Linked DNA regions of Roseiconus lacunae. The protein of the gene in region 1 interacts with the protein of each later gene in a pairwise test. Links are inferred from orthologs where the notes say so. Each region holds a gene or a part of one and is shown on either strand. Other genes may lie near its edges.

Region 1 (3,212 bases):
CACCTCCGGGGATGCACGTCCGTGGCCGCCGCCCGAGTAACTACGGTGCGGCACTGCAGGAAAAGCAAAAGATCAAGCACTATTATGGATTGGGCGAGCGTCAACTTCGCCGTTACTTTGACGCCGTTTCTCGCAAGTCGGGCAACACCGGTGAGTTGTTGTTGCTGATGTGCGAGCGTCGTCTCGATAACGTCGTCCGTCGCGTCGGCTTCACTAAGACCCGACCGCAAGCTCGTCAAGGAATCGCGCACGGTCACTTCTTGGTCAACGGCGTCAAGGTCGATAAGCCCAGTTACATCCTTCGGCCCGGTGACATCGTCGAAGTCCGCGGACGCGAAAATCTTCGTAACCTTTATCGTGGCGTGATCGCCAACTCGTCTCCGGACGCATTGGATTGGGTCACCTTCGACAGCGAAAACTTGAAAGCGACCATGCTCGGCCTGCCTGGCGCCAGCGACATCAGCCTGCCAGTCGACGCGAACTCCGTCGTCGAATTCTTGTCTCGCTAATTCCGATCGCGGCCATAGCGGTTCGCCGAAGGGTTCAAATGCCTCGGCGGCCGATGGGTGCGTTCATCGTGCGTTAAGCCGACGTGATGGTGGTTCAATTGCCGCCGTCATGTCGCACATTGTCGGGCGTGCAGGTCGGTATCATTCTGTACCGAGATTGATTGCGCCGAAACGCAACCGGATTTTGAAACTCGCGATTAACATAGAGAATCATGCATAGCCCTGTAGTTGTCTTGGGCGGTGGCCCGGGAGGATATGCGGCAGCCTTTCTGGCGGCCGATGAAGGTTTGGACGTCACGATCATCGAAGCCGAACCGCGATTGGGCGGCACGTGCCTGCTGCGTGGCTGTATCCCCAGCAAAGCCCTTTTGCACGTTGCCAAGGTGATCCAGGAAGTCGGCGAGCTGAAAGAGAAGTGGGGCGTCGAGTACGCCGGCGAACCGACGATCGATGTCGACAAAGTCCGCGCCCAAAAGGACCAAGTGATCAACAACCTGACCGGTGGCTTGGGTAACTTGGCCAAGCGTCGCAAGGTCAACGTGATCCAGGCACGTGGCAGCTTTGTTAACTCAACCACGTTATCGCTCGAAGGCGATCATGAGTCGATCCCCGAAGGCGGCCAGATCACTTTCGATCACTGTATCTTGGCGACCGGGAGTGTTCCCGCGATGCCTCCGGCGTTCAAAGTCAGCGATCGGGTGATGGACAGCACCGGCGCGCTGGCTTTGCAAGATATTCCCGAAACAATGCTGGTCGTCGGCGGCGGTTACATCGGCTTGGAAATGGGCAGCGTGTACGCCCAGTTGGGTTCCAAGGTCACGGTCGTCGAGCTGGCCAAAGACTTGCTTCCCGGTGCCGATCGTGATCTGGTCAAACCGCTGGCCAAACGGATCGATAAGCTCTGTGAAGGTCGCGTGCTAACGAACACCAAAGTCGGCTCGATGGCCGAAGTCGATGGCAAGGTCGAAGTCACCTTCGAAGGCCCGGGCCATTTTGGACATGAGCGTTTTGATCGTGTCCTGGTCAGCATCGGACGCCGGCCGGTCACGCGCGACATCGGCTTGGAGAACACGTCGGTGGTGGTCAACCAGCGTGGCTTCGTCGAAGTCGATTCTCAGCAGCGAACGGCTGACCCGCACATCCTAGCCATCGGTGACATCGCCGGTGACCCAATGCTGGCCCACAAAGCGACCCACGAGGGCCGTGTCGCGGCTGAAGTGATCGCGGGCAAGACATCGTCGTTCGACAAAAAGGCGATTCCCGCGGTCGTCTTTACCGACCCAGAAATCGCCTGGGCAGGTTTGACCGAAACCGAGGCGAAGCGGGACGGGATCAACGTCAGCGTTGAATCGTATCCTTGGGCGGCGAGCGGACGGGCACAGGCACTCGGGATCACCGAAGGCCTGACGAAGTGGTTGGTCGACCCGGAATCCGGCCGCGTCCTCGGATGCGGTATCGTCGGCAGCGGCGCCGGCGAGTTGATTGCCGAAGCGGTTTTGGCAATCGAGATGGGCTGTGAAGTTCATGACGTGACCGACAGTGTCCACCCTCACCCCACACTCAGCGAAACGCTGATGAATGCGGGCGAGGTTCACTTTGGGACGGCCACGGAAATCTACAAGCCCAAGAAGAACAAGGCCCCCGTTGGCTGAGTAAGCGATGACGCAACGCGTATACATCAAGACCGTCGGCTGCCAGATGAATGTTCTGGACAGCGAAATGGTGATCGCCGATTTGAAGCGACACGGCTACACCGTCGTTGACTCACCGGAGGAGGCCGACTGTGTCTTGTATAACACGTGCAGCGTCCGCGAGCATGCCGAGGAAAAGGTCTACAGCGCCCTCGGGAAGGTGCGTCAGTCCAAGGATTCACATCCGGGAAAGACCATCGGCGTGATGGGCTGCATGGCCCAAAAAGATCAGGAACTGATTTTTAAGCGAGCACCCTACGTTGACTTGGTCGTCGGCCCCGGGCAGTTGCACACCATCCCCGATTTGCTGGACAAGGTCCGCAACGGTGATGGTCGTCAAATGGCGATCTCGCTGAATCGTAAAGACGACAAGCAAGCCGTGGTCGCGCGGTCACACGAAACGTTTGATCCGTTGCGTGACCCGTCAATGCGTCCGACGCCATTCCAAGCTTATTTGCGAATCCAAATCGGCTGCGACAAGTTCTGTACGTATTGCGTCGTGCCAAACACACGGGGTCCCGAGCAGGGACGTCCGCCGAGCCAAATCGTTTCCGAAGCCGCCATTTTGGCCGAGCAAGGCTGTCGCGAAATCACGCTGCTCGGGCAGACCGTCAACAGCTACAAATACCGCGATGAAAACTCGACGACCGATATGTCGTCGCTGTTGGAGATGTTGCATGAAGTCGACGGCATCGATCGCATCAAGTTCGTGACGAATTATCCCAAGGACATGACGGAACGTTTGTTGGTCACGATTCGTGATCTACCAAAGGTTTCGCCGTACCTGCACGTGCCGGCACAAAGCGGTAGCGACGAGGTACTCAAGCGTATGAAGCGAGGTTACACGATCGCGGATTACATGGAGATGTTTGAACGCATCGAGCGGATCCTGCCCGAAGCTGCCGTCAGCAGTGATTTTATCGTTGGCTTCTGCGGTGAAACCGAGGAAGACTTCGAAAAATCGGTCGCCTTGGTCGAGCGTTGTCGCTTTAAGAACAGCTTTATTTTCCAG
Region 2 (3,351 bases), on another replicon or contig:
ATCCGAGCACCGAACTTACACGACACATCAAGGGACCGGTGGACGCAGTGGTGATTCGTTTGTCATCGTGCGTACGATCATCACCCATGAAGAATTGCCGCAAGTGATGGCGGCTGTCGAGTCCGCCGACCCCGATTGTTTTCACTACTACCATGACATCGAAGGAGTGTCCGGACGCTACTACATCTCGCCGATCGGGTAGTGGGCGTCGAATCACAAGTGTTTCGAATCACAAGTGTTTCTGAGCCTTGCGTCGGTCATTGGTTGCTCGAATCGACCGAGCAAATCGGTCGATCGATTGGAGGGGAACAAAAAACTAATCTTCAATCTGTAGCGGAGCGAAGGCCAAGCGAAAGCTGTGCTCTTCTTCGCCAAAGCGAACGCGTGCCATCCGTTTGGGGCCCCGTCCGCTGACAGCGATGATCGTACCGACTCCGTAGTCCATGTGTCGTACTTGGGTTCCTTCTTGAAACGCAGTGATCGGCGGTCGGTTGACGGTCATCAAATCTGCTGCCGTTTTCAACGCACCGATCTCTGGGACGGCTGCAGTACTTGAAGGCTCGGTCGGGGGCTCGTCCGGCGTCATCGTAATGTCTGAATCGTCCGGACCATCGAACGCCGCGACGGCTTCATTGGTTTGGTTGGTGTTCGCACCAAAGTCGAACGAAGTGTCCTCGTTCGCGTTGACTTGGATCTCGGGCATGTCCCAGTCCGACGGCGTGCTCTGGTCAACGCTGTCGAACCAGGGGCCTCGATTGACCGACGTGTCGACGCGCTTAATTTCATCGAGCGGAAGTTCATTGAGGAATGGACTGGGGATCACCGGACGTCGTTCGCCACGAATCATCCGCCGTTTGCAGCAACTGATTTGCAGCGTTTGTTCGGCACGGGTAATGCCAACGAAAAACAGTCGTCGCTCTTCTTCGAATTGTGAATCGTCGTCTTTGGAACGCTTGTGAGGCAACAGGTCGTCTTCGACACCGATGATGTAGACGCGAGGGAATTCCAAGCCTTTCGATGCATGCAGTGTCATCAGCGTGACGCGTTCGTCGCTATCGTCGAATGCATCCGTGTCGCTCACCAAGGCAACTTGTTCGAGGAACGTGTCAAGCGATCCGTCCTCGGGGTGCCGACGATCGAAGTCGGCACCCGCAGTAATCAGCTCGTCGATGTTGGCCGTGGGACTGGAGTCATCGCTGTCACTGGCCGTTTTTTCGAGGTACTGATCGTACTTGGTTTCTTGGACCAGGTACCGCATCAAGTCCTCTAAAGACGCGGTCGCTTTGGTTGCGATTTTGTCGTACAGATCGACGAATTTGCTGACCATGGTGCGGCTACGTTTGGCAAGCGCGTCGATCTCGTCGACTCGGCGTGCCGCTTCGAGCATCGGGATCGCGTTGCGGTCTGCGAATCCCTGAAGTCGTTCAATTGTTTTCGCGCCGATACCGCGTGTGGGCGTGTTGATCACGCGGGTCAGTGCTACATCATGACCGGGATTGTTTACCAAGTGGAGGTACGATAAGACGTCTTTGACTTCTTTGCGTTGATAGAACTCAACGCCGTTGACGATTTGGTAGGGGACTCCACGGCCACGCAGCGCATGCTCGACCGATCGCGTTAGCGAGTTCATGCGGCAGAAGATCGCGAAGTCGCTCGGGCGAGCCGTTTCGCACGCGATCAGGTTGACAATTTCGTCGGCAATCGAGTCGGCTTCGTCAAAACCATCCGAACAGATCCGAAGGGTGACCGGTGCGCCCTCGTCGTTGTCGGTAAAGAGGTCTTTTTGTTTTCGGCGGCGATTGTGCCGGATCAATTGATCGGCGGCGCGAAGGATATTTGGCGTGCTACGATAGTTTTGTTCCAGACGTACTGTTTTAACATCCGGGTAATCCTTTTCGAAATCCAGGATGTTATTCAGGTCCGCGCCTCGCCATCCATAGATCGATTGATCGGGGTCTCCGGTGACCGCTAAGTTCGGGTAATCGACCGACAAGCCGCGCACGATGGCGTATTGCGCAAGGTTCGTGTCCTGGTACTCATCGACCATGATGTATCGAAAGTGCGCGTCCAAGTCGGATCGCAACTCGGGATTTTGTCGCAACAGGTTCGCGACATGTAGCAGCAAGTCATCAAAGTCGACGGCGTTGGCGGTCAACAGCTGTTGTTGGTAGATCGGATAAACCTGCGATGCGACCTTTTCCTGAGGGCTGAGCATCTGAGCTTGCCAGACGTCCGGTGTGATCAGCTTGTTCTTCGCCTTACTGATCAGATTGGCGATCATGTCTGGTGAGGCATGCGAGGTCGACACGCCAGCCGCAGCAATCGCACGTTTCATTGCTTGCTTGGAATCGCTGGTGTCGTAGATCGAGTAGTTTTCTTGAAGCCCGACCATCGACGCGTAGCGACGCAGTAGCTGCGCGCAAAAACGGTGAAACGTACCCATCCAGACTTGTTTGCCGGGAACCAGCGCGTCGACTCGGGCACGCATCTCGTCGGCGGCCTTGTTGGTGAACGTCAACGCCGCAATTTGCCATTCGGGGATGCCGTGTTCGAGCAGGTGGGCGATCCGGTGTGTGACGACGCGCGTCTTGCCACTTCCAGGTCCGGCCAGCGTTAGCATCGGTCCATCGATATGTACGACCGCACTTTGCTGCTCGGGCGTCAAGTGCCGTAAAAGCGTCGAATTCGATGTGCTGGGCTCATCCATGGGCTTGAAAAACTAAACAAGAGAGGGGCGTAGTTGCGGGTCGGGCGAGCGCAGCAGTACCAGGCGCCGACCGGTGGCACCCAACATCATAACAATCTGCTCCCCGTTGGCTACGTTTGCTGCTGGTGGGTGGTCGACCGATGACACACCCTGTGCCAACCGGTTACACTTGACAGCGTTGAGTTGATCGTTGGGGTGACACACGGTAGCGACGGGCGGGAATTGATGGCGAAGAATGTATTGGGGACAGATTTAGGCGAGTGTGGGACCGATCCGATGACCGGTTTCTACCGGGATGGGTGCTGTAATACTGGAGCCTCCGATTCTGGATTGCACACCGTTTGTGCGGTGATGACGGCAGACTTTTTGGAATTCAGCAAGTCGCGCGGGAATGACCTCTCGACCCCCAACCCCACCTACCGTTTTCCGGGGCTCAAGCCCGGCGATCGTTGGTGCTTGTGTGCGGCACGTTGGAAAGAAGCATATGACGCCGGGATGGCTCCCCGGGTCGTGCTGGACGCGACGCACATTTCGACGCTTGAATTCGCGTCGCTCGAAGAGCTTCAAGAGCACGCCGCCGACGCGTGATCCTGCCGCCGCCGCATCATTGAGCCGGCGTTCACGTAGGCTTCTTTTAAGTTCTG

Evidence for each region.
Region 2: the proteins of lpdA (region 1) and FYC48_RS13055 interact in binary tests that used the Escherichia coli proteins (3 or more experiments, as listed by UniProt). The link is inferred for Roseiconus lacunae from one-to-one orthologs.

Annotation. Positions count from the first base shown.
Region 1 is NZ_VSZO01000017.1:26,325-29,536, reverse strand. The notes cover bases 58-2,941. They hold lpdA (dihydrolipoyl dehydrogenase), read left to right. Parts: upstream 58-721; coding sequence 722-2,161; downstream 2,162-2,941. Other genes in these bases: miaB (tRNA (N6-isopentenyl adenosine(37)-C2)-methylthiotransferase MiaB), read left to right, coding at 2,169-2,941; rpsD (30S ribosomal protein S4), read left to right, coding at 58-509. Also shown: more of rpsD, read left to right, coding at 1-57; more of miaB, read left to right, coding at 2,942-3,212. UniProt on the Escherichia coli protein: Lipoamide dehydrogenase is a component of the glycine cleavage system as well as of the alpha-ketoacid dehydrogenase complexes.
Region 2 is NZ_VSZO01000009.1:75,027-78,377, reverse strand. What follows is about bases 13-3,035. They hold FYC48_RS13055 (ATP-dependent helicase), read right to left. Parts: upstream 2,708-3,035; coding sequence 317-2,707; downstream 13-316. Other genes in these bases: FYC48_RS13050 (DUF2237 family protein), read left to right, coding at 2,933-3,035; FYC48_RS13060 (YitT family protein), read left to right, coding at 13-202. In the rest of the region: more of FYC48_RS13060, read left to right, coding at 1-12; more of FYC48_RS13050, read left to right, coding at 3,036-3,295. UniProt on the Escherichia coli protein: A helicase with DNA-dependent ATPase activity. Unwinds DNA duplexes with 3'-5' polarity. Translocates on single-stranded DNA with 3'-5' polarity. Initiates unwinding more efficiently from a nicked substrate than double-stranded DNA.